DNA from 4 places in the Roseateles noduli genome. Region 3 is predicted to be linked to each of the others. Evidence: predicted binding sites of a transcription regulator. Region 3 holds the regulator's gene; each other region holds the start of a gene.
The links. Region 3 encodes LexA, which represses DNA repair genes until DNA is damaged. Its sites were predicted from a motif close to ACTGTATNNNNATACAGT; they were not measured.

Region 1 (2,196 bases), 3.1 Mb from region 3:
TTCGCCGATCATGATGTCGATCTGATAGTCCTCCAGCGCCGGATAGAGGATCTCCTCGACGACCGGCGAAAGCCGGTGGATCTCGTCGATGAACAGCACGTCGTTGCGCTCGAGGTTGGTCAGGATGGCGGCGAGGTCCTTGGGCTTTTCCAGGACCGGCCCGCTGGTCTGGCGCAGGTTGACGCCCAGTTCCGCGGCGACGATGTGGCTCAGCGTCGTCTTGCCCAATCCCGGCGGTCCGAACAGCAGCACGTGATCGAGCGCCTCGCGACGCTTTTTCGCGGCGCCGATGAAGATCTCCAACTGCTCCCGTGCCTTGGCCTGGCCGACGTACTCGTCGAGCAGCTTGGGGCGCAGTGCGCGCTCGATCGCGTCCTCGTTCGGCGACGCCGGTTGTGCGCTGATCAGGCGGGCCTGTTGCGGCGCGGGCGTGAAGTCGTCGGTCTGGATGCTCATGGTGGGAGGGTACGCCGCGCGCGCGGATTCATGACAGGTGCTTCATCGCCAGCTTGATGCCTTCACTGACGCCAATGTCCCCCGGCAGCGTCTTCAGCGCGGTACCGGCTTCCTTCTCGCTGTAGCCCAGCGCGACCAGCGCCTGGAGGATGTCGGCCTGCGCGTCGTTGGCCACGGACACCGGCAGCGACAGGTCGGGGCCTAGCTTGCCCTTGAGTTCCAGCAGCAGCCGTTCGGCCGTCTTCTTCCCGATGCCCGGGACCTTCACGAGACGGCCGGCCTCCTGCCGGGACACGGCCTGCGCCAGGTCGCCGACCGACATGCCTGACAGCAGCGACAGCGCCATCTTGGGGCCGACGCCGCTGATCTTGATCAGCAGACGGAAGGTGCTGCGCTCTTCGGCGGTGAGGAAGCCGAAGAGGACGTGGGCATCCTCGCGGATGCTCAGGTGCGTCAGCAGCGTGGCGGGCTCGCCCAGGCCCGGCAGATTGAAGAAGGTGCTCATCGGCACGTCGACTTCGTAGCCGACGCCTTGCACGTCGATGAGGACCTGCGGGGGCGATTTTTCCGCAATGACGCCGGTGAGCTTGCCGATCATGGGCGCGGATTATCCGCGTTCGGCGGCGATTCGACGGCGATTTGCTGGATGTTTGTCCAGTATTTTCCCGAGGCGTGCGGCCAGGCCTCGAGATCCGGCGCGCAAAGCGCTCAGTTGCGGCCGAAAAGCCCCAGGCGCTGTGCTTCCAGCGCCGCCTCGGCGCGCGAGCTCACATTGAGCTTGCGGTAGATCTGCTTCACGTAATCGGCGATCGTGTGGCGCGACAGGCCCAGTTGCACGCCGATCTCGGGCAGCGTGAAGCCCTTGGCGACGCGCAGCAGCACTTCCGTCTCGCGGTCCGTCAGCGAGACCTCGTGCAGCACCTGCGCGGCCTGTGGCCGGCGTTGCGACGTGAAGTAGGCGATGACCTTGCGCGCGATCGACGGGGACAGCGGCGGCTCCCCCTGGCTGATGCGCTGGAGCTGCTCGACCAGCAGTTCGCGCGACTGCTCCTTGAGCAGGTAGCCGAAGGCACCGGCCTGCAGGGCAGGGAAGAGGTGCTCGTCGTCGTCGTGGATGGTGACGATCACCGACTGGACTTCAGGCTGTTTCTCGCGCAGCGCGGAGATCACGTCGACCCCGGAACCGTCCGGCAGGCCCAGGTCCAGCAGGGCCAGCGTGAAGCGCTGCGAGTTGACCTGCTGCAATGCGTCCTGCACCCGCGAGCACTCGGTGACGACCGCGTTGGCGAAGACCTGTTTGACCAGGACCTTGAGCCAGGCGCGGATTTCGGGAATGTCTTCGAGGAGCAGGATGTGGTTCATGGCGCGGATTCTTGCTCAGGATTGTCGTGCGGGCGGAGTGCTCGCTGACTTCCTGCAACGGTACGGCTTTCTGGAGGGACTGACCATCCTGATCAACGCCGGACTGTGGCGCCGGCGGCAATGGATCACGCTGGCATGCGATCAGAGCGGGATCGTCAGCCGGATGACGGTGCCCCAACCGGGGCCGGATTCGACCAGGCACTGACCATGCATCTGCTTGGCGCGTGCCTTCATGCTGGCCATGCCGTGTCCCTTGTCCAGGCGACCTTCAAGCTCCAGCGGAATGCCCTGGCCGTTGTCCTGGATCACCACCGAGAAGTAACCGTCCTGCGCCGAGCAACTGATCACGCAATGCGTGGCGCCGCTGTGCTTGATGAT
Region 2 (2,196 bases), 2.6 Mb from region 3:
TTCGACATCACGGTTCGGATCGGCAGTGCCTACGCTCAGTGAACCGCCTTCGCCCGCGTCCTTCGACCGCATGGCGTCGTGCCACCAGCGCAGGGTGAAACCGGTAACGCCGGCGTGGCGCGCTGCGAGCCATCCGCACATCTGTACAAGCAGCCGTCGCGCGCCTTGCAAGAGCGCCGGCGCATGCTCTACGCGGAAAGGCAACTCGAGCTTGGCATTAAAGGTGTCGGGCAGCACCTCCCACACGTGCACTTCCGGCGCACGGCCGTAGGCTCGGTCGAGCGCCTGGAGAAGCTCCTTGTCGAACCGCCGACTCAAGCCGCCGCGTGGCAGCGCACGAACGTCGCCGAGGGTCCGGCAGCCCGTCTGCGCGAGGGTCGTCGAATGCGGCCGAACTGCGGTGAGGCACTCCATGCGCAGCGCGTCGAGCATTTCTTCAAGCGGCCTTTTGAAGCCGTTCTCGATGCGTGAGCGAGCCAAGGCGTGCGCTCCCAAGCTGGTGGCCGCCCAAGCGACCTGTAGAACTCCAAGCTCCTCAGCTTCAGCCACGACACGGTCGCGCAAAGCGCGCTTGCCGCCGAACAGGCGCGTGCTGGCCTCGACCTCCATCAAGACGGCATCTTCGGAGACGGCGACGCGGGGCGTGAACTGCAACGCCCAGACGGCCACTGCTCGAAGTGCGTCAGGACTGGGAAGGCTCGAGGATGGGTTCTGGCTGGCGCACGGCGGCAGCAACAGGGCTGTCCACAGCATGGCTTGGCTCGACGGAAACGAGGCGACTCGGGTAGCGCAGCCTCGGGGTCATGATCTTGTTCAAGCCGCCGGGCATGGACGGCAACTGGAGTTGCCCTTCCACCGGAGAGCCCCTGCGCTTGAGCACTTGAACGCCAATCTGCCAGTCGGTCTCCACCCGCACCACGACGCGCAGCGGCGCAGCAGAAGAGTCCCGTTCCGCCGACTCTGGCCGGCAGAGGAAGACTGGGCCTGTGCAGCGCGCAGCGAGCACCTGCAGCCGTCGTACCTGCTCTGCACGCACTAGCGGCAGCCAAGCGACGACGGCTCCGCAGCTGCCGGCCTTCACCAGTTGCTCGGTCGACCACAAGCGATCCTTCGGGGCGTCGACGTCCACCCAGACCAGATGGCGATCGTCCACCCCATGGTGGCGAAGGCCGGGAACATGCGGCCATAGCGTAGGGCCGACCAGGGCCACAGTACGCCCTCGCTGGGTGATGCCGGCCATCATCGACGCGAGCAGACGGAGCTCCACAACGGAAAATTGGCTGACCAACACCTCGGTCAGCGCCGCGCAAGGCCAGCCCCCACCGGGCAAGACGGCATCCAGCTGCGCAAAACCCGTGGGCTCTACGTCAGCGACCAAACCTCCGAGCTGATTCCCTCGCCACAGCGCCGCTTCCACTGCGGCCGGCAAGGGTTCATGAACCTTTGCCTCAGCATCAGTGATTGCGTTCTGACTGGGTGACGTCAGGCTGACAAGAGGCGATGCTCCCGCCAACCCGGGCGCGGCGGGTGACATCGTTCGGCAGCAAAAAGACTGTATGGGCATACAGTATATGCACGCCCAGCCGATGTCCAGTTTCGGTTGCAATACGGCTGATCGAGTCTGCCAATGTTTCCGGTCGATCACGAAAGCTCACCGCTGATTGGCGGCCACCACGAGGGCACCTACATGTATGCGCAGGACGACAAGGTGTTGCGCGAGGACGCGTCGTTTAAGCCCGTGGGCCGCAAGGGCCGAGTGCGCGCGGCAATGGCGTCCCTGGTGTTCCAGGAAATGGCCCGCGGGGAGATTCCGGTGGTCATCGGCCGCGCGCCCAAGTTCTATGGCCCGGGCAGGACGCAGAGCATCACCAACTCGCTGGTCATCGACAGGCTCAAGTCTGGCAAGACACCGCGCGTACCTGTGCGCGACGACAGGTGCAGAACGCTGATCTGGACACCGGGTGCGAGTCGAGCCCTAGCGGCGCTGAGCAATGCACACGATGCGTTTGGTCAGACGTGGCACCTACCATGCGACGACAACCGCCTGACCTATAGGCAGTTAGTCGAACTGGCGGCTGACGTGTTCGGTGGGCCGCCCTCATACAAGGTGCTGCCCAAGTGGATGCTGATGGCCGCCAGTCTGGTTTCCGATCAGGTGCGTGAGTTGCGCGAACTGCTTCCCCGATATGAGCGGGA
Region 3 (2,196 bases):
ATGCGAAAGCATTCGGGGGTATAGCTCAGCTGGGAGAGCGCTTGCATGGCATGCAAGAGGTCAGCGGTTCGATCCCGCTTACCTCCACCAGAACGCCTTCGGGTGTGACGGTTGCAAGGTACGCGCAGTTCGAGTCAAAACAAGCAGGTCCTGTCCCCTTCGTCTAGAGGCCTAGGACACCACCCTTTCACGGTGGCTACAGGGGTTCGAATCCCCTAGGGGACGCCAAGTTTGACAAGGCTTGGCTGCATCGCGGTTCTGAATGGAACTGATTGCTTGCAGCAGAACTTGTTCGCAAATGATATCGATGCACCCAATAGCGTCGTATCTGGAGTGGTAGTTCAGTTGGTTAGAATACCGGCCTGTCACGCCGGGGGTCGCGGGTTCGAGCCCCGTCCACTCCGCCAACATTAGAACCCTGTCGATGCAAATCGGCAGGGTTTTTTCTTTGGTCGTCGCTTTTGTTCTTCAATCAGATATCCGGATACTCGCGCTTGCGCTGCGCCGTATAACTCCACCAATCCCGGGGAGGACTGCCGTTCATGAAATCCACGGCGGCCATATAAGTATCCAGGACACATGGATCGTGCCGCTGACCGGTGAGTTTGCAAATCCGTTGATACAGCGCGAACGCGTCGGCGCCCACGAGATCCACCGGCTGATGAATCCCCATCAATTCGAAATCCCGCACCATCGCCGGTCCGATGTTGGGAATCTGCCGCAGAGACGCGCATTCGGCGGCCGAGGCCGCTTTGGTGTGCGTCTTTCGCGCGCTCATGAGGGGATCGCGGCGCTCAATGGAAGCCGCCGGAACGGATCAGGCCGACGGCCAGGCCTTCGATTGCAAACTCCTCGTCGGGGCTGACCTCGATCGGTTGGAAGTCAGAGTTCTCCGGCAGCAGGCGGATGCCGTCGGCATGGCGCTGGAAGCGCTTCACGGTGACCTCTTCACCGATGCGCGCCACGACGACCTGGCCGTTGCGCGCCTCGCTGATCTTCTGAACGGCGAGCAGGTCGCCGTCCATGATGCCGATGTCCTTCATGCTCATGCCTTTGACGCGGAGCAGGAAGTCGGGCGCCTTCGAGAACATCGAGGGGTCGACGCTATAGTGCTGCTCGACATGTTCCTCGGCGAGGATCGGCGCGCCGGCGGCGACGCGGCCCACGAGCGGCAGCGTCAACTGCGCGAGGCTTGCCAGCGGCAGCGCGAACTGGCTGTGCTCCCGGGCGCGATTGACCTGACGCAAGGCGGTCGACGGCAAGCGGATCCCGCGTGCGGTACCGCCAACCAGCTCGATGACGCCTTTTCGCGCCAGGGCCTGCAGGTGCTCCTCGGCCGCATTCGCGGACTTGAATCCCAGCTGCTGCGCGATCTCCGCGCGGGTGGGCGGCGAGCCGGTGCTCTCGATGCTGTCACGGACCAGATCGAAGATCTGCTGTTGCCGGGCAGTGAGTTTGGGCGGTGTATCCACGAGCAAGCCTTTATTCCATTGAGGACCGGATGTCGAAACGCGGCGACCCTGATGGTTCGAAAGCCGCCTGAGAATTCATCCAGCATCTGGATTTTTATACAGGAGACGAGAAATTGCAAAGTGTGGCCCAGACCCTCGTGATCATCGGCACCGGCGGGACCATCGCCGGGGCCTCCGGCAGTGCGACGGACAACGTCGGCTACAAGGCCGGCTCGCTGTCGGTCGAGTCGCTGGTGAGCGCGGTACCGGCGTTGGCGTCGAAGGCGCTCGAGGCTGAACAACTGGCTCAGCTCGACAGCAAGGACATGGATCACGCGACCTGGGCGCGACTCGCGCGCCGGGTGCGGGAGCATCTGGATCGCCCCGAGGTCCGCGGCATCGTGATCACGCATGGCACCGACACGCTCGAGGAGACCGCTTACCTGCTGCAGCGCGTGCTGGCGCCGGAAAAACCGGTGGTCCTGACGGCCGCGATGCGCCCCGCGACGGCCATCCAGGCGGACGGTCCGCAGAACCTGCTGGATGCGGTGGCTGTTGCCGAAGCCGAAAGCGTGCGCGGTGTCGTCGCGGTCGTGGCGGGTCAGGTGTGGTCCGGTCTGGAGCTGCGCAAGACGCACAGCTATCGCCTGAACGCCTTCGAGGCGGGGCCCGACGCCGGTCCACTGGCCGTGGTGGAGGAGGGCGCGCTGCGCCGTTTCCGCGACTGGCCGCAAGGCGAGGCGTT
Region 4 (2,196 bases), 3.2 Mb from region 3:
CTTCGCGGCCACGCCCATGTCGATGATCTCGCCCTCGCGGCTGATGCCTTCGCCGTAGAGGATGTCGAACTCCGCCGTCTTGAACGGCGGTGCCACCTTGTTCTTGACGACCTTGACCTTGGTCTCGGAACCGATGACTTCCTCGCCCTTCTTGATCGAGCCGATGCGGCGGATGTCCAGGCGCACCGAAGCGTAGAACTTCAGCGCGTTGCCGCCGGTGGTCGTTTCCGGGCTGCCGAACATCACACCGATCTTCATCCGGATCTGGTTGATGAAGACGACGGTGCAGTTGGTCTTCTTGATGGTGGCGGTCAGCTTGCGCAGCGCCTGGCTCATCAGTCGGGCCTGCAGGCCGGGCAGCGAGTCGCCCATCTCGCCTTCGAGTTCCGCCTTCGGCGTCAGCGCGGCGACCGAGTCGATGACGATCAGGTCGACCGACCCCGAGCGCACCAGCGAATCCACGATCTCCAGGGCCTGTTCGCCGGTGTCGGGCTGGCTGATCAGCAGTTCCTGCAGGTTGACGCCCAGCTTCTGCGCGTACTGGACGTCCAGCGCGTGCTCGGCGTCGATGAAGGCGCACACGCCGTCCAGCTTCTGCATCTGGGCGATGACCTGCAGCGTCAGCGTGGTCTTGCCCGAGGATTCAGGACCGTAGATCTCGACCACGCGGCCGCGCGGCAGACCGCCGACGCCCAGCGCGATGTCCAGACCCAGGGAGCCGGTGGAGACGACCTGGATGTCCTCGATCTTCTCGCCTTCGGCCAGCCGCATGATGGAGCCCTTGCCGAACTGCTTTTCGATCTGGGCGAGGGCGGCCTGCAGGGCCTTGGCTTTTTCGGTGTTGGCGTTCTTCACGGGGGCGTCCATGCAATCTTCTCCTGTTGGCTGCGGCGGATTATGGCGCAATCTGTATATCTGTACAGTACTTTGTCGAAGCGGCCGGACGCGCTTTGCGGTGCCGGTGACGGGTCGATGCAGTCATCTTAGGCACCGGCTGGCTCACTGGATGAGCCAGCCGTCGCAGTTCCCACCTTTTTCCGCCTTCGGTAGGAGTCACCCCACGCCGCGCTGCCGTCGGCGTGAGTCGGACACGCCCGACGAATGCCGAGCGGACGCCTCGGAAACGCCTAGGGAACACCAGCGGGCCGCTCCCTAGAATGTCTCCATAACCAGAGGGGACGACACATGCGCATCTTGATCGCCGAAGACGACCAGGTCTTGGCCGACGGCCTGTTGCGCTCGTTGCGGGCCTCGGGCTGCGCCGTCGATCAGGTCGGCAGCGGCAGCGAGGCCGATGCGGCGCTGGCCTCGCATGAATTCGACCTCCTGATCCTCGATCTGGGCCTGCCCAAGCTGCACGGCCTGGAGGTGCTGAGACGGCTGCGCGCACGAGGATCTTCCGTGCCGGTGCTGATCCTGACCGCGGCCGACAGCATCGAGGAACGCGTCAAGGGCCTGGACCTTGGCGCCGATGACTACATGGCCAAACCGTTCTCGCTGCAGGAGCTCGAGGCCCGCGTGCGCGCACTGACGCGCCGCGGCCTGGGCACCGCTTCGAGCGTGATCCGCCACGGTCCGCTGACCTTCGACGCGACGGGACGCGTCGCCTACATCAACGACCAGATGGTGGAACTCTCGGCGCGCGAGCTGTCGCTGCTGGAGGTGCTGCTGCAGCGCGCCGGCCGTCTCGTCAGCAAGGACCAGTTGGTCGAGCGCCTGTGCGAATGGGGCGAAGAGGTCAGCAACAACGCGATCGAGGTCTACATCCATCGCTTGCGCAAGAAGATCGAGCAGGGCCCGATCCGCATCGCGACGGTGCGCGGACTGGGCTACTGCCTTGAGAAGATTCCCGGCTGAGCGGCCGCGTGGGTCCGGCCGCACGAGGCGCGGGACAGCTCCGCGCGGACGCCTGACCCACGGTGCGCGTCATGGCGACTGACGCCTCCGGCCATCGCTCGCTGTTCGGCGAGATCCTCGACTGGATGCTCGCGCCGCTGCTGGTCATCTGGCCGATCAGCGTCGCACTGACCTGGCTGGTGGCCCAGGGCATCGCCAACAAGCCCTATGACCGTGAGCTCGACGAGATGGCGCGCACGCTCGGCCTGCAGGTCGTGACCGAGCCGGGGCCCGGCGATGCGGCGGCGCGGCGTGGCCGGTCGCGCTACGCGCTCGCGCCCGAGGCCGCCGCCCTGCTGC

Region 1: ruvA (Holliday junction branch migration protein RuvA) is a predicted target of LexA. The motif match lies at 1,098-1,115, and genes of this name have one in related genera.
Region 2: imuA (translesion DNA synthesis-associated protein ImuA) is a predicted target of LexA. The motif match lies at 1,552-1,569, and genes of this name have one in related genera.
Region 4: recA (recombinase RecA) is a predicted target of LexA. The motif match lies at 907-924, and genes of this name have one in related genera.

The regions. Positions count from the first base shown of each region.
Region 1 covers NZ_CP192463.1:4,328,779-4,330,974, reverse strand. The annotation lists gene ruvB (Holliday junction branch migration DNA helicase RuvB) at 1-456, opposite strand, end outside; gene ruvA (Holliday junction branch migration protein RuvA) at 485-1,054, opposite strand; gene ACQ4L4_RS18885 (response regulator) at 1,165-1,818, opposite strand; gene ACQ4L4_RS18880 (sensor histidine kinase) at 1,960-2,196, opposite strand, start outside.
Region 2 covers NZ_CP192463.1:5,333,706-5,335,901, reverse strand. The annotation lists gene ACQ4L4_RS23215 (Y-family DNA polymerase) at 1-753, opposite strand, end outside; gene imuA (translesion DNA synthesis-associated protein ImuA) at 683-1,429, opposite strand; partial or broken gene ACQ4L4_RS23205 (NAD-dependent dehydratase) at 1,670-2,196, shown strand, end outside.
Region 3 covers NZ_CP192463.1:1,272,551-1,274,746, forward strand. The annotation lists tRNA gene ACQ4L4_RS05715 (tRNA-Ala) at 15-90, shown strand; tRNA gene ACQ4L4_RS05720 (tRNA-Glu) at 153-228, shown strand; tRNA gene ACQ4L4_RS05725 (tRNA-Asp) at 331-407, shown strand; gene ACQ4L4_RS05730 (helix-hairpin-helix domain-containing protein) at 473-778, opposite strand; gene lexA (transcriptional repressor LexA) at 795-1,472, opposite strand; gene ACQ4L4_RS05740 (asparaginase) at 1,595-2,196, shown strand, end outside.
Region 4 covers NZ_CP192463.1:4,732,130-4,734,325, forward strand. The annotation lists gene recA (recombinase RecA) at 1-867, opposite strand, end outside; gene ACQ4L4_RS20535 (response regulator) at 1,186-1,857, shown strand; gene ACQ4L4_RS20540 (sensor histidine kinase) at 1,929-2,196, shown strand, end outside.